3 regions of the Clostridium sediminicola genome follow, and region 2 is predicted to be linked to each of the others. Evidence: riboswitches for the same ligand, from Rfam matches in the RefSeq annotation. Region 2 holds a riboswitch; each other region holds the start of a gene.
The links. A riboswitch is a leader RNA that binds a small molecule or an ion and turns the genes downstream of it on or off. The one in region 2 is predicted to bind thiamine pyrophosphate.
Positions count from the first base shown of each region.

Region 1: linked by a shared signal. The riboswitch ahead of ACQ3F0_RS00245 (energy-coupled thiamine transporter ThiT) and the one ahead of thiC (phosphomethylpyrimidine synthase ThiC) in region 2 are both predicted to bind thiamine pyrophosphate.
Region 3: linked by a shared signal. The riboswitch ahead of thiW (energy coupling factor transporter S component ThiW) and the one ahead of thiC (phosphomethylpyrimidine synthase ThiC) in region 2 are both predicted to bind thiamine pyrophosphate.

Region 1 covers NZ_BAABMF010000001.1:50,956-58,686, reverse strand. The annotation lists gene ACQ3F0_RS00275 (MerR family transcriptional regulator) at 1-675, opposite strand, end outside; gene ACQ3F0_RS00270 (WG repeat-containing protein) at 1,053-2,813, shown strand; gene thiD (bifunctional hydroxymethylpyrimidine kinase/phosphomethylpyrimidine kinase) at 3,250-4,029, opposite strand; gene thiE (thiamine phosphate synthase) at 4,064-4,708, opposite strand; gene thiM (hydroxyethylthiazole kinase) at 4,686-5,510, opposite strand; gene tenA (thiaminase II) at 5,554-6,213, opposite strand; gene ACQ3F0_RS00245 (energy-coupled thiamine transporter ThiT) at 6,223-6,822, opposite strand; TPP riboswitch at 6,901-7,012, opposite strand; gene ACQ3F0_RS00240 (cell wall hydrolase) at 7,364-7,731, shown strand, end outside.
Region 2 covers NZ_BAABMF010000027.1:30,849-38,579, reverse strand. The annotation lists gene ACQ3F0_RS24400 (putative ABC exporter domain-containing protein) at 1-826, opposite strand, end outside; gene ACQ3F0_RS24395 (ABC transporter ATP-binding protein) at 829-1,533, opposite strand; TPP riboswitch at 1,863-1,970, shown strand; gene thiC (phosphomethylpyrimidine synthase ThiC) at 2,310-3,620, shown strand; gene clpB (ATP-dependent chaperone ClpB) at 3,729-6,329, opposite strand; gene ACQ3F0_RS24380 (methyl-accepting chemotaxis protein) at 6,679-7,731, opposite strand, start outside.
Region 3 covers NZ_BAABMF010000006.1:82,460-90,190, forward strand. The annotation lists gene ACQ3F0_RS12055 (hypothetical protein) at 1-410, opposite strand, end outside; gene ACQ3F0_RS12060 (ABC-F family ATP-binding cassette domain-containing protein) at 688-2,244, shown strand; TPP riboswitch at 2,315-2,423, shown strand; gene thiW (energy coupling factor transporter S component ThiW) at 2,571-3,068, shown strand; gene cytX (putative hydroxymethylpyrimidine transporter CytX) at 3,115-4,329, shown strand; gene ACQ3F0_RS12075 (ABC transporter substrate-binding protein) at 4,406-5,806, opposite strand; gene gltS (sodium/glutamate symporter) at 6,341-7,555, opposite strand.

The sequences.
Region 1 (7,731 bases), on a different contig from region 2:
TTTATCAAAACTACTACAATATATACATAAATATGTATTTGATGGAATTTGAACTATGAGTTTTTCATCTACATGTTCCTTATCTACAAAAACGAAAACTTCACTGGAAACAAACTTTTGTTTTTCTAAGTTTTCTTTACGCAAAATAGTTCCTGCATTACAAAAATATATTTCAGGTACACCATCTGATATAAGTTTGTTTTTTAGTTCCCTCAACATTCCTTCGTATACATCAATATCATAATCATAAAAATTCAATCCTTCATCAACGCAGTACATACGTCGTTTTTCAATATATTCAACTAATATAGTACCGTCCGAAGGAGAATTTTCATATCTTTCATAGCTTCCTATAGAACGCTCAATTGCCCTTTTTTGATATTTTAACTTTTTTATTTGTTTGTTTATCTCTTCACTTTTCTGTTGTAAAATACTTTTCATTACAAATAGATCATTTTTATCAAATATATTTTTTATATCACTTAATGTCATTCCTAAAGATTTCATATATTGAATCATATCTAATTGAGCACTTTGTTTTATGCTATAGTATCTATAACCAGTTTCTTCATTAATGATATAAGGCTTTAGTAGCCCTATTTTGTCATATAATCTCAGTGCTTGTTTCGAAATATTATTTAACTTGGACATTTGGCCAATTGTCAACCTTTCCATACAACCACTCCTTATTTTCACTCATACTAAACCTTATACTAATAATAATGTTATTATAACATATATTTCCATGCTATCTCTCTCAAAATCTCTACCTACTTTTTGTTCCTCAATAGTTGGAACATAGTTTGTCAATATTTATATGTTTGTAACAACAATTCCTAGTCATTAATATTATTGTATTATATTGTTAAACCACAAAAAGTAAGTTGAACTAAAGTCGACTACAATATGTATTGCAGATTGGAGATTTCTGCAATTCCTACCGCAGATTGATGCGTTCTGACGCTATATATTATGGTCGAAGTTCAACTAAATTACTTTTTGTGTAATAACCATTATAGATGAGTATAATCTAAAAATATAGGAGTGTATAAATGAGAATAAAAAGGGAAAGTAAAAGAAAAATAGACTTACAAAAGTTATATCCAGCGCTAACTAATAATAGAGATGGCCCCATTTATGGCTACATTAATAGAAAAGGAAAATTTATTTTAAAACCAAAATACCAAAATGCTAACGATTTTAATAAATTTAATATAGCTATAGTCCAGGAAAATAACTTAACAGGGGCAATAAATCCTAAAGGGGAATATGTTATTAAGCCTATTTATGACAATATTAACTCTTTTAAAGAAGGACGTGCTACCTATATATTAAATGGCAATATGGGTGTTATGGATGAAAAAGGTAATATAATGACAAATAAACCTTACAACTATGTAGGTGATTATAAAGAGTCTAGAGCAATGATTGGGATACTTAATTCTACTAACTCCTATACTTACGGATATATAGATAGATTTGGAAATGAAATTATACCTCCAAAGTTTTCCCAAGCTAATGATTTTATAGATGGTGTAGTATTAGTTAAAATCAAAGATAAAAAGTATGCGTTGATAGATTTATATGGAAATATAATAAACACTTATAACTATGAAATTGTAAGTCAATATGGAAATGGCTTAATGGTTTTTTCCAAATCTTATGGAGATAAATCAGGTTATATTAACATAAAAGGACAAGTAGTTATAAAACCTATTTATTCTTTTGCTGGAGGTTTTAAAGATGGTTTCGCAGTAGTAAGTACAGAAGATGGTTATAATGGTCCCTATGGTGTAATTGATCAAAATGGAAACTACATTTTTCAGCCTATTTATAGCAAAATATATTATTTAGGTGAAAGTCGTTTCGCCCTTGGAATGCCAATTGGAGAAGATAAGTTTACAAGTCCTAGCATATACGCTATAGGAGATACAACAGGCAAACAATTAAGTGATTTTAACTACTTAGCTGTCGGTAATTATAATAAAGAACTAGCTTATGGATCTGATAATGAGTATACTTTCTTTATTAATAAAAATGGAAAAATTGATAATAGCCTTCCTATTGAAAAAGGAAGTGGAGAATTAGGACTTAAGGATAATATAGTCTATGCAAATATTGATTTTTATCCATACTATTTAAGTAAATCAGGTAAAATAATTTATAAACCAAATGATACTATACTTCTTAGCAAAAAGTATTCAGTCACTAAGGTCAAATATAGTCCAAATATAGATTACTTAATATATAATCCTGCAGTTAATGGAGTATCGAATAAAAAAGTAGAAAAAAATATAAATAAAAAATTAATAGAAATATCTTATTTTGAGCCATTGTTTGAAGAAAACTTAAAATCTCCTTACATTGTATCTCCAGATGATGTTTTAAACTATAATTATTTTGGTGATTTTTCTGTACAATTTTTTAAAAATAATCTATTAACTCTAGACATTTTTGGGTATTATTATCCTTTAGGAGCAGCACATGGAATGCCTGTTAAAAAGACACCTAGTATAGATTTAGTGACAGGAAAGTTTTATACCCTAGGAGATTTATTTATGGGCGGTGTGTATTGGGTTGGAGAATTAAATAAAATCATTAAAAATATGATTGAAACTGATCCACAGTACGAGTATATCTTTAAGGATTCTTTTAAAAGTATAAAAGAAGATCAACCCTTCTATTTGGACGATGAAAATTTGTATATATACTTTCCCCCTTATGAAATAGGTCCTTATGCTGCAGGATTTGTAACCTTTAAAATACCCTTTAACCAAATTGAAGGAATGATGAACAAAGGCATATATAGCTAGAAAGTCACTCCACTTCACTAAGAAATTCTAATTTATTTTCTTAAATATATACTAAAAAATTATAACTCGTTGCACTCAAACAATAATTTTTCTTAACGCATATATTACGAAAATAAATAAGAATTTCTAAAGCTTGTTAAGATGACTTTTACGCTATATATGCTTCTTCTACTCGCTGAAGGATGGAATTTAAAAATTAGTGTAAAATTTTTACACAACACTGCAATGTGTTGATATAACTGCACTTGATAAGTATAAAATTGCTAAAAAAATTTATAAATTCCTATACAAAAATAAAGAGGGAGATTTTTATAAATCGCTAAGCGTATAATAGTTTTATATCTAAACTTTATAATAAATAACATATTTTGTTGTATTTTAGAGAATCCAAAATTGGATTCTCTAAATTTACAACATAAACATCATTGTTTTTAAATCAAATTCTATAAGAATGATCTAATGGTCCACTACCTTTTCCCAAATCTAAATTTGCTCTTAATGCACCAGTAATATATTCTTTACTATTTCCTATACTTTTTTCAACACTATATCCTAAAGCAAGGTTACTAGCAATTGCAGAAGATAATGTACATCCTGTGCCGTGGGTATTAGAATTCTCTATTCTTTCTCCTTCAAACCAATGTATGTCTCCATTAGAGAATAATAAATCATTAGCATTGTTTTCAAGATGTCCACCTTTGATTAATATATGACCATCATAATTTCCAGCAATTTTTTCAGCTGCCTTTATCATATCATCTGAACTTTTTATTTCAAATCCGCACAAGATTTCTGCTTCAAAAAGATTAGGAGTAATAACCGTTGCAAGTGGTATTAATTTATTTAAAAGCTTATGTATTGCATCTTCGTCAAGAAGTTTAGATCCTGAAGTTGCAACCATTACAGGGTCAATAACAATATTTTTAGGTTTATACTCTTTCAACTTTTCTGCAATTGCTTCTATAATCTCGATGGATGATACCATTCCAATTTTTACTGCATCAGGGAAAATATCTGTAAAAACACAATCCATTTGATTCTTTACAAAATCAACTGAACAAGCTTCTATTCCATAAACCCCTGTTGTATTTTGTGCCGTTAATGCTGTAATTACGCTCATTCCATAACATTTATTAGCTATTATCGTCTTTAAATCTGCTTGTATACCGGCTCCTCCACTACAATCAGAACCTGCTATAGTTAATACGTTTTTCATACAAACACCCCTTTTCTCAGTTGACAGTTGACTTCTAAAAAATCCTCTCACAAATATCTTTTAATTCACAAGTTGCCTTAGCAATATCTTTTTTAGCTAGAATAGCTGAGATTACTGCTACCCCATCAATGCCACTACCTTTTAATGATGAAACATTCTCTTTATTAATTCCACCAATTGCAACTATAGGAATATCAACTGACTGACAAATATTTTTTAGTGTTTCAAAAGTAACCGCTCCTGCATCTTTTTTTGTATCTGTTGAGAATACTGCACCAATTCCCAAATAATCTGCTCCTAACTTTTCGGCTTCTATAGCCTCATTAACTGTTCCTACCGAAACACCTAATATCTTATCTTCACCAATAGCTTTTCTAGCTTTATCTATAGACATATCATCTTGTCCAATATGTACTCCATCAGCATTGCTTTTTAAGGCAATATCTATATTATCATTAATTACAAAAGGAACAGCATATTCTTTAGCTAAATCCTTTATTTCTAAAGCTAAATTCAAAAAACTATTTTCATCTAAATCTTTTTCTCTTAACTGTAGAAACGTAACTCCATTGATTAAACTCTCCTTAACGTGAGTAATTAAGCTATCTTCTCCTAACCAGCTTCTATCTGTCACAAGATATAGTAATAAAGATTTTTTATCTACTTTCAATCTTAGCACCTTCTTTTAAAGTTTCCAACTCCATCAAACTAACTCCATCAATTAAATATGTTCTAAAAGAACCTGTTCCTTCTTTTCTAGCTGTTACCTTTTCATAAGCTTTTTCTCCAGATAACCCCATTGTTGTAATAGCCATAACAGTAGCTCCAAAAATATCATCTCTGTTTGGACCACAATATGTTGCAATAACACTACTTGTCATACAACCTGTTCCAGTAATTCTTGACATCATTTCATGACCATTACGTATCAAAGCTACTTTTTCACCATCTGTAACAATATCAATAGCCCCTGTAGCAACAATAACACAATTAAACTTTCTAGAGACCTTTTTTATAAATTCAATAGATTCATCGATATTATTATCTCCAATAACATCATCCTCTTGTACGTCAACACCACCTGTATTTTTTGAATTTGAGTTTAAAGCTTTTATTTCTGACATATTTCCTTTGATAACAGAAAAATTTATTTCTCCAACTAATGTTTTTACTGCAGTATTTCTTAACTTAGAAGCTCCTACTCCCACTGGATCTAAAACTACTGGTAAACCTAGTTCATTAGCTCTCTTTCCTGCTCTTACCATAGATTCTATCATTGCTGCATTAAGTGTTCCTATATTAATATTTAGAGCATTACTTATTGAAACAATATCTTCTACTTCATCTACTCCCTCAGCCATTATAGGTGATCCCCCTGCTGCCAAAACAATATTTGCACAGTCATTTACAGTAACATAATTTGTTATGTTATGCACTAGCGGTGGATTTAACTTTAGATTCTCTAATAATTTTTTAAACATTTAATCACTCCTTCTCTACTTTATAAAACAAATTAATTTATTTTTATTCAAAGCTCATGTCCCAAAAGTTCATCTCATGCTGGCACGCTTCAAGGAAAATATTTATCAATTTTTCTTCCTCTTCTTTATCAATTCCAATGCAAATTCTATCTAATAACTTACATGATTCTACACTAAACTCTTCAAATTCTTTTCCTGCATAAGCTTCAATCCATGGACCATAATAATTATTTGATAAACTATCACCACATTCTTGTTTTAATGTTTTCCCAATATATTCATATGTTAAAGTACATGGCAGCGCAGACATAAATATTTCTTTTATATCCCCACCCTCCGCAAAGCTTAGCATATAATCTAAATATTCTCTATTGGCAGGTTTTACTACCATATCATCAACTTTGTATACATCAAGATCATAATCGTGAAGATATTTTATATGCATATTGGTTTCATCAGACATTACTACTCCTATACACGTATGTAAAAATTGTAAGTCTTCTACCCTATTAACTAACAAGAATGCATGTGCATAAACTTTTGCATAGTCCTTAAGGTATAAAGAATCTTGGATCAAATAGTTTCTATACTTACCTCTGTCCAATGTTCCGTCCTTTAATCCTCTAATAAAAGGATGTTTCATATAATCCTCATAGAACTTTAAAACTCTTTCATCTTCTACTAGTCGTTTTGAAAAACTCATACTCTCACCTCAATTTCTTAGTTGTAACACTTTTAAATTTGTTAAAGGTATTATTGCTAGTACAACAACACATAGTATTGCTTCTACACCAGACCCTAATACATTATAGATAATAGAATAAGGCCATACATTCATACCTTCCGGCGCAAATTCTCCAAAGAAAATAACCCCTGATAATATACTAAAAAATATTGATATTGCGGATGCAGTAAGTGCTCCAGCCACTAACTCTGATTTCTTAAAAACTCCAAACATTGGTGTAAAAGCAATGGCCATCATTGAGCCATAATAATCTAATGGTATTTGAAGTGGGTAATATGGTGGCTGAATAATTATTTTTAAACTAGCAACAATTATTGCGCAAATTATTGCTTCTTCAGTGCTAAAAACTACAGCAAGAATCATTATTGGAAGCATAGATAATAAACTACACCCTCCACCTTGTGGAAATGGTACTAGTTTTATCATATAAAGAACTATGGTTATGGCTGCCACAAGACCAATTCTTGAAATCACTCTTGCCTCAAATTTAAATCCTCTCAATCTTTTGATACTTACTACTAATATTGCCAGTGTGAAAATAATTGCTAAAATAATCGCTATGTTCATTTTTGTTCCCCCTTGTAATATTTTGATATTCTAAAAACTACATAAAAAAAACGTGTTACCCAATTAGGCAACACGCTAAAATACGCTAAAACATATTCCTACGCTGGCATTATCCAGATCAGGTTTGAGGGTATTCATCGCATTAGATATCATCTCAGCCTGATTGCACAAGCTCCCCTGAATATTAAATTATAACTAAATTATAGAATTTTCCACAAAAATAGTCAAGCCCCTTTACAAAATATTTATTTCTGAAGCAATACAAACCATAATACTGTCCACTAGTTCTTTAGTACTCCTATCTACACCTCGTTCATAAAAAATTAATATTATATATTATTTATACTATATAATTCACATAACTCTTTATATTGCTACAACTACAAACAACTTCCATTGATTAAGAAATTTTTTTATTATAAAATGACTTTGACGTCGATTATTCCCGTAGATTGCCGGGACCCCTCATTTTTTCTATGATAGTTTACTACTTACTATCTATTTATGATTAAATATTTTACCAAACCTTAGGAGGATACAAATGATAAAATTTAAAAGTTTGAAAACTATTCTTTTAGCCAGTGCTTTAACAGTAGGCATTTCTTTTTTCTCAACAAATGATGTTTTCGCAGCAACTTATAAAATTCAACCTGGAGATTCATTATATAAAATTGGTGTTCTATTTAATACTTCTTCAACTATTTTGATGAATGATAACGGTTTAAAAAGTACAAGTATTTATCCTGGACAAGCTATCTATGTATCATGTGAAACTCATAAAGTACAAAGTGGCGATTCTCTTTACTTAATTTCAAAAAAATATGGAGTATCTATTAATAATCTAAGAAAAGCAAATAATATTTGGAATAACTATATTTATCCAGGGCAAACATTAAATATACCAGGCGT
Region 2 (7,731 bases):
CCTCATAGTTTTCAGTAGCACCTAACACATCTTCATAGTAATCTGTATTAACCATAACTAAAATAGCAACAACTACGGCATAAAATCCAATTAGTAAAACCATATTAATCCATACTGTAGCATTTCCAACTCCGATAGCACTTAGAAGTAGTGCTTTAATCCACCCAAAGAAAGGTAAATACATAAACAATTGTGAATTAAACAATACATTGGCTGCTGCAAACATGTCTCTTGTCTTGTAAAGGTAAAATAGATATGCTATTACAATAGCTGCTAATAATATATTAATACCTTTTTCAATAATGTACTTTGTCATTTTACTATTTGAACTTAATGAGTAAATTAATATTGATAAAACAGATGTAGTTAACAAATATATAAATACTGCAAATAATGCTATTAAAATACCTTCATTAGACAATGCAAAATTGTTCTTTATATTTGGGATTTGAAAAACAAATATAAACAAGAAAAATATTGTTCTATATAATTGTTTTATAAATCCATATATCAATACTTTTTTTTGAGACACAGGGGATGTAAACACTAAGTTAACATCAGACTGTCTAAAAAACGTTCCACCATTTTTCACAGCAGCCTTTATAAGTAATAATGTTCCTATTACTAAAAGACCTGTTACAATCATCCCAAAAATTTCAGGTGATGCCTTTGAGACTAAATTTGATGGCATGATAAAACTTATTACTATCATACCTATAAAAAAGGCAGCTCCTAAAATATATCCTATTAATGCCAATGGTTTTTTCTTTAAATCTAATAAATGATTTTTAAAACTTTTCCTCATTATATAAAACAAAGAAGACAATACTATCCCTCCTTACCTTCTGTCACTTCAAAAAATCTTTCTTCCAAAGATTCCCCTGATTTTTCAATTTCAAGTCTAGTTCTTGAAAGCACAATATTACCTTTATTCATTATTAATGCCTTATCCCAAATTTCCTCTATTGAATCTATGATATGCGTACTTATTAAAATAGAACATCCTTGTTCTCTAAGTTCCACAAAGACTTTCTTCAATTCTTTGATTGCTTTAGGGTCTAGTCCAATCATAGGTTCATCAAATAAAATAACTTTTGGCCTCACAATAAGTCCACAACATATACTCACCTTTTGTTGCATACCTTTAGAAAGCTCTTTTCCTAATTTTTTTCTTTTATCTGTTAAATCAAATCTCTCCAATAATTCTTCAGCATATTCTTTATATTCCCCAACTTTATAAGCATGGGCAATGTACTCCATATGTTCTTCCACAGTTAACATATCAAAAAGAGCAGGTGTCTCCGGAATATATGCAAATATTTTTTTTGCTTCTACTGTTTTATTTTCAAAATCACCTATCTTAATATTTCCATCATACTTCAAAAGTCCTGTAATGCACTTAATAGTTGTACTTTTACCTGCTCCATTAGGCCCAAGTAAAACTGCAATTTCTCCAGGATCGACTTCAAAACTTATATTATCAACAGCTGTAAAATCATCGTATTTTTTAGTTAAATCATTAACAAATAACAAATATAATCCCCCATTCCTTTTCAATTCACAATGCACAATTAATGTTGATTTTCTTGCAGAAAATCTTCAACTAAGCCTTTATCTGCTTCGCAGATTGGAAATCTGTACTTTTGCTATCGCAAAAGGAATCCTTAATTATGAATCATGCATTGATATAGATAAATCTACGCAGTAGTTTATCTATCATTATACACTATTCTATGTTAAAAAGGTTTCAAATTTGTTACAAATTAGAAATTGTTTATTAACAATTTGTCTATAAATTTGATATTATTTTCTTTATATGTTATAATTCTTCATGTAAATTAGATTTTATAAAATTGAATACAATTTGTTACTAGGGGAGCTTGTTTAACAAGCTGAGACTGAGATATTTTCTCTTACCCTCATAACCTGATTTAGATAATTCTAACGTAGGGAAGTAAAGTTCGTAATATATAGTTAGCAATGTACAGCACAGAATTAAATAAATATTCTTCATTTTTATGAATTATTTAATTAATTTGGGTGCAGTATTTCTACAAAAACTATAACGCGCAAACTTTAGTTTGGGTGTTTTTTTTATTTCATTGTAGACTATTTAGTTTACGTAAGAATTATCTATAGACAGACAACTACAACTATTAATTTGTGTAATGTTTGTCTCTGTATTATGAGGAAGCTGAAAATGCTTCCTCTTTTTTAATTACAAAAGCTTTAAATCAAAATCTTTCACGTTAGTGAAAGGTATCCACAATTGTGCATTACGCATTAGAAAAAAAGGGGGTTTTTTAATAATGAATTATTCAACACAAATGGATGCCGCTAAGAAGGGCATTATTACAAAGGAAATGGAAATTGTAGCAAAGAAAGAGAACATGGACATTGAAGTATTAAGAGAATTAATTGCAAAGGGACAAGTAGCAATACCTTCTAACAAAAATCATAAAAGCATAAAACCTGAGGGGGTAGGTAACGGACTCAAAACAAAAGTCAATGTAAATTTGGGTATCTCTAAAGATTGTTGTAACATTGATAAAGAACTTGAAAAGGTTGATAAAGCCATAGAAATGAAAGTTGAATCTATTATGGATTTGAGTTGCTATGGAAAAACTGAGGAATTTAGAAATAAATTAATCCAAAGATCCTCTGCAATGATTGGAACTGTTCCAATGTATGATGCTGTAGGCTTCTATGATAAAGAACTAAAAGATTTGACTGTAGATGAATTATTAAGAGTTATTGAAAAACATGCAGAAGATGGTGTTGATTTCATGACTATTCATGCAGGTATAACTCGTGAAACAGCTGCTGTTTTCAAAAGAAACAAGCGAAAACTAAATATTGTCTCTAGAGGAGGTTCTTTAATTTATGCATGGATGGAATTAAATAATAAAGAAAATCCTTTTTATGAACATTTTGATAAAATCCTAGATATATGTGAAAAATACGATGTTACCATCAGCCTAGGTGATGCTTGTCGTCCTGGTTGTATTGCTGATTCTACAGATGCTGCTCAAATAAAAGAGTTAATGGTTTTAGGTGAGCTTACTTTAAAAGCATGGGAAAGAAATGTCCAAATTATAATAGAAGGACCTGGTCACATGTCAATTGATGAAATCGCAGCAAATGTTGTTTTAGAAAAAAAATTATGCCATGGTGCTCCATTTTATGTTCTAGGGCCTTTAGTTACTGATGTTACTCCTGGATATGATCACATTACTAATGCAATTGGTGGTGCAGTTGCCGCTGCTGCTGGTGTAGATTTCCTTTGTTATGTAACTCCAGCAGAGCACTTAAGACTCCCAACATTAGATGATATGAAAGAAGGTATCGTTGCAACAAAAATTGCAGCACACGCTGGTGATATTGGAAAAGGCATAAAAGGTGCTAGAGATTGGGACAATAAAATGGCTGATGCTAGAAGAGATTTGGATTGGGAAAAAATGTTCGATCTTGCTCTTGAATCAGAAAGGCCAAGAAAATATAGAGAAGAATCTATACCTCATGATGAAAAAACCTGTACAATGTGCGGCAAAATGTGTGCCGTTAGAAATATGAATAAGGTTATTGATGGAGAGAATATTAATATTTTGAGAGAAGACTAGCAAAAAACTAAGTTTACTTTGTAAGCTTAGTTTTTTTATATTTTATTTAGTTTTAAGCTTTCACATAGTGAAAGGTATCAATAATTGTGCACTGTGCATGATTAAAGACTACTCTTCAACTTTATATACCAATTGTCCATTATTGTCCTGAACCACGATATTGCTCCCACTATAAACTTCACCTTTTATAATCATTTTAGCTATTGATGTTTCAAGGGCATTTTGGATATATCTTTTTAACGGTCTTGCTCCATAAACGGGGTCATACCCTTCTTTTGCCAATAGCACTTTTGCTTTTTCGGAGACGTTTAGGGAAATATCTCTTTCTGATAGTCTTTCTTTTATTTCTTCTAAGAAAATATCAATTATTTTTTCTATTTGTGTAATGGAGAGAGGTTTAAACATTATTATATCGTCAAGTCTATTAAGGAATTCTGGTTTGAACCTTCTTTTTAGCGTATCCATTACTTGTGATTTAATATTTTCTTCGATATCATTTTCTTCTTTGTTTTCTAATAAATAGGAAGAACCAATGTTAGAAGTCATTATGATTATAGTATTTTTGAAATCAACGGTTTTTCCTTTATTATCAGTTAACCTTCCATCATCTAGAATTTGTAAAAATATGTTGAATACATCATCGTGTGCTTTTTCTATTTCGTCAAATAGAATTACACTGTAAGGTTTTCTTCTTACTGCTTCTGTCAATTGACCACCTTCGTCGTAACCTACATACCCAGGAGGAGCTCCTATTAATCTTGAAACTGAGTATTTTTCCATGTATTCAGACATATCTACTCTGATGATATTCTCTTCACTATCAAATAATGTTCTTGCAAGGGTTTTTGCAAGTTCTGTTTTACCTACACCTGTTGGTCCTAAGAATATAAATGAACCTATTGGTCTTTTTATATCTTTAAGTCCTGCTCTTGCACGAATTACAGCATTGGCAGTTGAGATTACTGCTCCTTCTTGACCGATTACTCTTTTATGTAATTCATCTTCCAGTCTAAGGAGTTTATCTCTTTCGCCTTCTATTAATCTTGAAACAGGAATTCCAGTCCACTTAGAAACTATTTGAGAAATTTCATTTTCAGTTACTTCTTCTTTTAGTAATGAATTTTCTCCCTTTTCTTTTATTCTCTTTTCCTTTTGCTGAATTTCCTCTTCGATTTGTGGAATTACACCATACTTCAGTTCAGCGACCTTATTTAAGTCATATTCTCTTTCCGCCTTCTCAAGCTGACCTCTAGCTCTGTCTAATTCCTCTTTTGAATCTCTTATTCCAGTAATATCCCCTTTTTCATTTTCATATTTAGCAGTCATTTCATCATCTCTATTTCTTAGATCTGAAAGTTCCTGCAGCAGAGATATTAGTCTTTCTTTTGATGCCTTATCTTTCTCATGAGATAGAGCTTCATTTTCAATTTCTAATTGAAATATTCTTCGCCTTACCTCATCAAGCTCTGCAGGCAAGCTATCTATTTCAGTTCTAATCATTGCACCCGCTTCATCAATTAAGTCAATTGCCTTATCTGGTAGAAATCTATCATTTATATATCTATCAGACATTTTTGCTGCTGCGATTATAGCAGAGTCATGTATTCTAATTCCGTGATGAATTTCAAATCTTTCTTTTAGTCCTCTTAGTATAGAAATACTATCCTCTACTGATGGTTCATTGATTATAACTGGTTGGAACCTTCTCTCAAGGGCTTTATCTTTCTCAATATATTTCCTGTATTCATCAAATGTCGTCGCCCCAATACAGTGAAGTTCTCCTCTTGCAAGCATTGGCTTTATAAGATTTCCAGCATCCATAGCACCTTCTGTTTTTCCTGCACCAACAATAGTATGAATCTCGTCAATAAAGAGGATTATTTGACCTTCGCTGCTTTGAACTTCTTTGAGAACTGCCTTTAACCTTTCTTCAAATTCTCCTCTATATTTAGCACCAGCAATTAAAGCACCCATGTCTAGTGAAAAAATTGTTTTATTCTTCAAACCTTCAGGTATATCCCCTCGAACAATTCTTTCTGCTAGACCTTCAACAATAGCAGTTTTCCCAACACCTGGTTCCCCTATCAATACAGGGTTATTCTTTGTTCTTCTTGAAAGTATTCTAACGACCCTTCGGATTTCATCATCTCTTCCTATTACAGGATCAAGTTTATGCTTCTTAGCCTCAGCCACTAAATTTCTGCCGTATTTAGAAAGAGCTTCATAAGTACCTTCTGGGTCCTGGGTCTCAACTCTTTGATTACCTCTCACTGAGTGTAATGCACTTAAAAAATCATCCTTTTGTATATCAAATTTTTTCAGAATATTTCCTACAACACCTTTACTATCAACTTCCATCATTGATAATAAAATGTGTTCAACACTTACATATGAATCCTTGAATCTTGTAGAAATTTCATCTGCTCTTAGAAAAACTTCTTCTAGTCTTCTAGAGGCGTATACGCCAGAATTACCCGTTTCTCCTAAAATCTTTGGCATTTTATTTAGCTCATCTTTTGTCTCTTCTTTTATAGCCCTTACGTCTCTTCCCATTTTTTCAAAAATATTAGGAATTAGACCTTCATTATCTTCTATTAATGCTGCAAACCAGTGAATTATATCCAATTGTTGGTGGCTATATCTAATTGCAATGTCTTGAGCATCTGATAGTGATTTTTGTACTCTTTTTGTCATTCGATCAATATTCATTGATTAACCTCCATTTTGTAAATTTTCCATTGTGAAATTCTATAAACTATAATTATATTCTATAATTACAGTTATATACTCTGGTTATTCCATAAAAAGTAATTTAGTTGAACTTCAACCACAATATATAGCGTCAGAACGCGTCAATCTGCGGTAGATATTATGATTGATTTTAGTTCAACTTACTTTTTGTGGTTTAACCATACTCTAATTATAATAATTTTTTCAGTTATTTGCAAATATTTCTATTTTTTTATAACGTTTATTAAATTGAACTTAGTTTTGAAAATGAAAAACACCAGTTTTCACTGATGTTTTTGTTCTTTATTAAATAATTAAAATCATAGTTCTAATATTTATCAAATTCTAGATTACTCAATTCAATTTTTGGTTGCTGCATGCTCTCATTATTTTTACTTCCAAATTTCAGTGGAATATTATTATTTTTCTTTAACTTAAATGTACTAACTTGTTCTTTCAACATCACTGCTTGACTTGAAAGTTCTTCACTTGCAGAAGCTGTTTCTTCTGATGTGGCTGAAGTAGTTTGTACTACATTTGCTATTTGATTAATTCCTACGTTTACTTGACTAACACCAATGGCTTGTTCATTGGAAGCTACAGCAATCTCACCTACTAAATTTGCAGCTTTTGAAATACCTTCAACTATTTCACTTAGAGCATCTGCTGTATTATTTGCGATCTTAGTACCATCTTGGACTTTATTAATGGATCCTTCTATCAATGCTGTTGTTTCTTTTGCAGCGTTTGCAGAACGTGCTGCAAGATTCCTTACTTCCTCAGCAACTACTGCAAATCCTTTACCATGCTCTCCTGCTCTTGCTGCTTCAACTGCAGCATTTAGAGCCAATATATTTGTTTGGAATGCAATTTCATCAATAACTTTAATGATTTTAGAAATATTTTTTGAAGAATCATTAATTTCGGCCATTGATCCTAACATTTTTTCCATTTCTACATTACCTTTTGCTGCATTTAATTTAGCTTCTTCTGCTATTTCTTTTGCTTCGTTTGCATTTTGCGCATTGTGTTTTGTCTGTGATGCAATTTCTTCTATAGAAGCTGTTAATTGTTCTATTGAGCTTGCTTGTTCAGTAGCCCCTTGTGATAGTGCTATACTAGAATCAGATACTTGTCTAGAACCTGAAGCAACTTGTTCTGAAGCTTCATTAATATTAGACATTACTTCATTTATATTATTTGACATTCTTATAAATGCCGCTCCTAATGCACCAACTTCATCTGATGTATTTATATCCAATGATACATCCAAATTCCCATCAGCTATTGAATTAGCTGAATTTAAAAGTTTTTGAATTGGTTTACTTATGTGATTACTAAAGAACAATGAAACTAAATATCCTATACCAATAGAAATTGA
Region 3 (7,731 bases), on a different contig from region 2:
TCTTTTATAATAAACTTACTATTTAAAAGTGACATTAGTAGAAGTATTGAAAAAAACATACATGAAAAAATATTAACTAATTGTATAAATTTTTTTGTGATTTTGTAGTAGTTACTAATAACATACCTTAGCAAATAACCAAGTAACATATAATTTATAACCAAAAAAATCATACTTTCAATATTTTTTATTATATATGCAATGTATTCAGATATAATAACTTCTTCTACAAACCTTAAAAAGAGTAATGCTCCTGATAAAATATATATAGATAAAACGTACTTACTATCTTTGCTCCCAAAATTTCTATATACGCTAAGCATTGTACTAATAATTAAAAAAATAATGAGTATTGTTAAAAAAATAATAGTACAAAATTGATGCGTTGAATAATATCTCCCATCACCCATCTTACTTCCTCCAGAAAATTTACATACTTCCTATTTTTAGTATACACTACCCCAATGTCACTTTAAAGTAGCTTAAGTCACTAGTTTTTATATAAAATTATACTATATATTCTTCTTTAAAATGCTAAGTAACTATTATATAATTTAATATGTGTCTTTCTATTAGTATCTAGTAGAACATAGTTTTTAATAAAATCTCTATTAAATTAGTTAATCATAGAATTTAATAAAATAATCTATTGCAAAGCATAAATATAATTAAGAAAGGAATCAAATAATGAGTATTTTAACAGTAAAGAATTTAAGTCATGGTTTTGGAGATCGTGCTATTTTTGATAATGTATCCTTTAGACTTTTAAAAGGAGAACATATCGGTTTAATTGGTGCAAATGGTGAAGGTAAATCTACTTTTATGAATATAATTACAGGTAAATTAGAGCCCGATGACGGAACCATCGAATGGTCTAAGCGTGTAAGAGTTGGGTATCTAGATCAACACACATCACTACAAAGTGGAACAACTATAAAGGATGTACTAAAAAGTGCCTTTAAATATCTTTTTGATTTAGAAAAAGAAGTTACAACTATATGTGACAAAATGGGCGATGCTAACCCAGATGAACTTGAACAATTGATGGAAGAAATGGGTACAATCCAAGATATTCTTGATCATAATGATTTTTATATAATCGATGCTAAGGTTACAGAGATTGCTTCTGGTTTAGGATTGAATGATATTGGTTTAGATAAAGAAGTTCAAGAATTGAGTGGTGGACAGAGAACTAAGGTATTATTAGCTAAACTTCTACTAGAAAAGCCTGATATACTTCTTTTGGACGAGCCTACAAACTACCTTGATGAACAACATATTGTATGGTTAAAACGTTATTTAAATGAATATGAAAATGCATTTATCTTGATTTCTCATGATATTCCATTCCTGAATAGTGTAATCAATCTAATTTACCATATGGGTAATCAGGAACTAAATCGCTATGTAGGAGACTACGATAACTTCAAACAAGTTTATGAAGCTAGAAAAAAACAAGTAGAAGCAGCATATAAAAAGCAACAGAAAGAAATCGAAGATTTAAAAGATTTTGTTGCTAGAAATAAGGCTAGAGTTTCTACAAGAAATATGGCAATGTCTAGACAAAAGAAATTAGATAAAATGGAGCTTATAGAACTAGATAAAGAAAAACCAAAACCAACTTTCAACTTTAAACCTGCACGAACTCCAGATAAACTAATTTTTGAAACTAAAGATTTAGTAATTGGATATGATGAACCTCTATCTAAACCTTTGAACTTGCTTATGGAACGTGGACAAAAAATTGCTTTAGTTGGTGCTAACGGTCTAGGAAAAACAACTTTACTTAGAAGTATTTTAGGTGAAATTCCTGCCATTTCAGGTGAAGTTGAACTAGGCGACCATCAGCATATTGGATATTTTCAACAAGAGATAAAAGAAGCTAATTATAATAGTTGTATAGAGGAAGTATGGCAAGAGTTTCCTTCATATACTCAGTACGAAGTCCGTGCAGCATTAGCAAAATGCGGTCTTACAACTAAACACATAGAAAGTAAAGTGCTAGTCTTAAGTGGTGGTGAACAAGCTAAAGTTCGATTATGTAAAATAATAAACAGAGAATCAAATATACTTGTTCTAGACGAGCCTACTAATCACCTTGACGTAGATGCCAAAGATGAACTAAAACGTGCACTAAAAGAATACAAAGGTAGCATTCTTTTAATCTGCCACGAACCAGAATTCTATAACGATATAGTAACCGACGTATGGAACTGTGAGTCCTGGACGACTAAAATAGTTTAGAACCGCTTCGCAATTTTTTCTTGATTAAAATCATGAGCTATGCTAAGATAATTTTATAATAAAATAGTAAATTTTAACACAGGGGAGCTGGTAATTCCAGCTGAGAGTAAGAATTAAATTCTTAGACCCTTAACCTGATCTGGATAATGCCAGCGTAGGACGTTGTTTATGAAAATGTAATTTCTAACACAAATCTACGGATTTGTGTTTTTTTATTTCACTTCCATAAAAACTCTTTCACTCTTATTACCTTAGTTAAAATATTAATTGATATATTTGTTTGAAGGTTAACTCTCAACTCCTGTTATTGAAAAGGAGAATTTCTTATGAAAACCAAAAAATTAGTTTTTTCAGCACTATTAACTGCACTTGGCATCGTAACTGGAAGTTTAATTTTTTTCCCTGTTGGTGCCTCAAAATGTTTTCCTGTGCAGCATTTCATCAATGTCTTTTCAGCAATCACTCTCGGGCCTATCTATAGTGTATCTATCGCATTTTGCATTTCATTAATGCGAAATATTTTAGGTACTGGTTCTCTTTTAGCTTTTCCTGGTTCTATGATTGGAGCATTCCTTGCAGCTATGTTGTACAAACATACTAAAAAATATTTAATTGCTGTATTTGGTGAAATACTGGGAACAGGAATTATTGGTGGGATTATCGCATACCCTGTTGCTACCTTATTTATGGGTAAATCAGTTGCTTTATTTTTCTTTGTTATACCTTTTCTACTCAGTACTACAGTTGGAAGTATCATTGCTTATATATTGATAAAGACATTAGATTCAATGAAAATTCTAAAGCTAAAAGATAGCTTACATTAATAAACAAATTATTTCTAATGATTATACAAAAAGGCAGGTATATAATATGGCAAATAATGAAAACAAATTATCTTTTTGGAGTTTAGCATTTTTATGGTGCGGAGCTTCTATATCAATAGCTGAAATATTAACTGGGGGATTTATTGCTCCTCTTGGTTTTAAAATTGGTTTAGTAACTATTATAATTGGACATCTTATAGGTACAGTAATCTTAGCTTTAGGTGGAATTATAGGAACTCGTGAGAGAATACCCGCGATTACCTCAACAAGAATTTCTTTTGGACTATATGGCACTTATTTATTCTCTATTTTAAATGTACTTCAATTATTGGGATGGACAGCTATAATGATTAAATCAGCTGCTCTATCTTTAAATGTGATAAGCGATACTCTATGGAACATTAATAACATATCCCTTTGGATTATATTAATCGGATTATGTATTTGCTTCTGGATTTTCCTTGGAATAAAAAGTTTTAAGAAATTAAATGTTATAGCCGTTGTTTTATTGTTTGGTTTAACTCTTGTGCTTGCATCAGTTATATTTTCTAATCAAAGCTTGTTTAGTAGCATAGGTGATAATTCTATTTCATTCGGAGGAGCCCTAGAACTTTCTGTGGTAATGCCACTTTCTTGGTTACCATTAATCGCAGACTATACTAGATTTGCAAAATCTGAAAAAGCTGGTACTTACGGTAGTTTTATTGGTTATTTTTTAGGAAGCTCATGGATGTACGTTATTGGTCTAGGTGCTGCTATTGTTACTCAAAATCCAGATCCATCAGCTATTATGTTAGCTGCAAATCTTGGAATTACAGCCTTCGGAATTGTTTTCTTATCTACAATAACAACTACTTTTATGGATGCTTATTCTGCTGGGGTTACTTTTTTAAATCTTATGCCTAAACTTAATGAAAAGAAAGTTTCTATATTTATGACAGTTATAGGTACATTAATATCATTAGTATTTGCTATTGAAAATTACGACTTTTTCTTGTATGCGATAGGCTCAGTTTTTGCTCCATTATTTTCAATTTTACTAACTGATTACTTTATCATCAAGGTAAGAACAAAAGTTGACGAAAAACTTTTATTGAATATAGGTGCTGTTGTTGTATGGATTATAGGTGTTTCATTATACTATGTATTTATAAGGTATGATTTTATACTAGGGGCTACCCTTCCTACAATGATAGTGACTGGATTGTTGTATTTTGTAAGCTGGAGTTTTATGAAATCATGGAAGCTTAATGAAAAATAGACAGGTTATCTAAAAAAATAGGGACGATTCAAGATATATCAATCCTCCCTATTTTTTTAATCACTTATTACAAAAATTATTTAACTTTAATATCAAAATCTTTATCTATATAAAGATTTATATCTAACCCTTCTTTTATTGCTTCATCTAATGATTCATTATATCTTTTTTCTAAATCATCTAACCCTCTATCTATATCTATCTTTCCAAGTAGTATATTGGTAAATACTTCTGAATAGTCATCCCCCTCTAGTCTTAAAGCTGTAGTAGGTACCTGTTTTCTAAAATATGAATTAGGTGTATTTGCAAAAGATTTAAGTTGTTCTGTCTCTGGTTGTTTTATAACTATCCCTTCAATATCATCTGAATATGGTATATGCATTCCTGTCTCGTAAGCTTTTGCTAACGCTGCTTTAACTATAAACTTATATGCTTCCATTGTTTTTTCCTTTTTATATTCAGCAGCTTGCCCTATGCATACAAGACTTCCTGTTTGTAAAACTTCTTTATATTGTTTATTAGAATCAATTACTAATGGTTTTACGACTGCCCAATCAATATCTGTAGTGAACTGAGTTGTGAATACACCTACATCCCAGCTAGCAGCTGTTAACATACCAATTTTTCCTTCAGCAAATTGTACCCTAACCACGTCATTGCTATTCCATTTTGCTCCTGGAAACCAGCTTCCCTCTTTATAAATTTCACTTAATATTTTTAATACTGGTTTATATTTACTCCACTCATATCTTCCTGTATTCATGTTAAATCCTTGGTCAATTCCTAGTGCAGCAACAGATTGTGGTATTATACCATTAGTTATATAATAATCCCATTTCAGAGGAACTCCTAATCCGTATTCAACACCTTCACCTTGTTCTGTTATAATTTTCGCATATTCTCTAACATCTTCCCATGTTTTAGGTTCTTTTGCTTCCCCATTTTCATCAACAATTCCTGCTTTTTTGAACAAATCTTTATTATAAATTACTCTATAAGATATTTTTGTTATAGGTACTCTATATGTTTTTCCCTCCACTACATGAGTTATCGGTAACAAAACATCTTGATTATGTGTTGCTAAGAACTCCTTACCACCTGGCATATCATCAATAGGTAAAATCCATCCTATCTCCGCAAACTTATTTATTTCATTATTGACTTTAATCAATTCTGGTCCTTCACCTGCATTACATGCAACCTCAATGGTATTTTCATAATATGTACCTTCATAGTTTCTAAACTGAATGAATATCCCCTTTTCTTTTCCGATAGTCTGATTAAATTCGTTTACTATCTCTATCAAAAATTTCTTACTACCACCATAATTTCCCCACCAGTGAATAGTTTCCATTTTAACTTCACCATTTAAATAATCTTGAGTTGATTGTTCCTTGTCTTTTTTACCACAACCAGCTAATGATACAACAATCGTTAAAATAATAAATAATGATTTTATATTAAATTTTATTATCATTTTTCCTACTCCTCTGTAAAGATTAAATTTAGTAATTATTTACAAATATAGCGCATATTCCATGTTTAGATTACAAAATATTCTTTATTCTATATCAACAATTTTTCTTTACAAAGACTAAAAGCATTATCTAATTACTTTAATAATGATATATTTTAATCAAAACCTAAAAAAGCTATTAAAAATAATGTTAGAATTAATCTAATACTATTTTAATAGCTTTATATTTTAAATTTTAAAGGGGTAACGTAGTTGGCACCACGCAGGATAACTTTCTCAAATCCTTATACCTTGTAAAGTTTGGACTACCCTAGCTATTTTTTCATCTGCACATCATGGGTGTGCGCAAAGGAGGGTGGATTTGCACCACAGTAAAATAACAAAACTTACTAAATATTTATGGATTAACTATTAAAGCTAACTATTTTCTAGATAGCTTATTTTTATTGTTACAATTAATATAACAGCAAAAATAAACCATCTAGCAAAAAAACAGGGTAGGTATCTCCTACCCCAAATTAAAAATAAATTTTATTATTTAAAGAAATTCAAAAACGCAGTTATAATAGCAGAATTGGTAAAGTTGCTAATTAATCCTCCAACGATAGGAACAACAAAGAATGCAATTCTTGAATATGAATACTTATCACAAACAGTTTTCATAGTAGTCATTGAAACTGGCACTGCCCCTGTTCCAAATCCTAAATGTCCAACAGCCATAACTGCAGCATCATAATCTTTACCCATAGCTCTGAAAGTAACTTGAGTAACAAATAAGTAAACCAATAAGATTTGTGCAAATAATAATACCATCATTGGTACTGCCAATGCAGCTAATTCCCATAATCTCATGCTCATTATTGCCATAGTTACAAATAATCCCAAAGAAACTTCTCCAATTACATCAATTTCTTGATAAATAGCTTTATCAGTCGGCTTTTTAATAGCATCATATACATTACGAACGATAACACCAGCTAACATACACATTACATGAATTGGCAATACAACATTAGGTAACGCAACTTTAGCTAAATCAAATATATAAGACCCTAGACCCACTGATACCAATACTATAAATACTGCTTCTGTAGTTCTTTTCTTGTCCAAGAAAACTCTTTGAGTGTCAGCAGCCACTTCAGCAGCAGCATTACCTATAGAATCTTTAGAACCTGCCTCTGCAAGACCATATTTTGAAACCAGTCTATTTCCTACAGGACCCCCAATAATTGAACCTGCGCATAATCCAAAAGTAGCAGCAGCTATTGCAACACTCATTGCACCTGTAGCTCCAAATCCTTCTGCAATTGGAGCAAATGCAGCTGAGTTTCCGTGTCCACCAGTCATTGGTACTGAACCTGTCATTAATGCGATTAATGGTTGAACATTAAGTAATTTTCCTACTCCTACTGCAACGGAATTTTGTAAAAAGGCTAAAGCCGCTGCTAAAACAACAAATATACCAACTTTTTTACCACCTGTTTTTAACAATCCTAATCCTGCAGCACATCCGCTAGCAGCAAAGAAAACATTCATAAATAGTTTTTGTATTCCTTTATCAAATGCAAAAGTTACAATTCCCAAATTCTTAAAAAGCAAAGCTAATATAGCAAATAAAAGACCACCAATAACTGATGCAGGTATACAATATTTTGTGAAGATTTTGAACTTTCCTTTGATTTTACCTCCTAAAAGCAATAAAAATACTGCAAAAAGAATCGTTTTTAATACATCCATTTCCATATTCATACTTTGATCCCCTTTCCGTTTTTTGTTTTTTTAACCTTTGTAAACTAAATTTGAATATTTTAAACTAAATATTTCTATACCTCCTCTTTATCAAAATTTATATTTATCTAAATCTTACATTCCACTTAGTGGAATACATTCCATCAAGTGATTAAAAATAGTGGAATGATTATCTA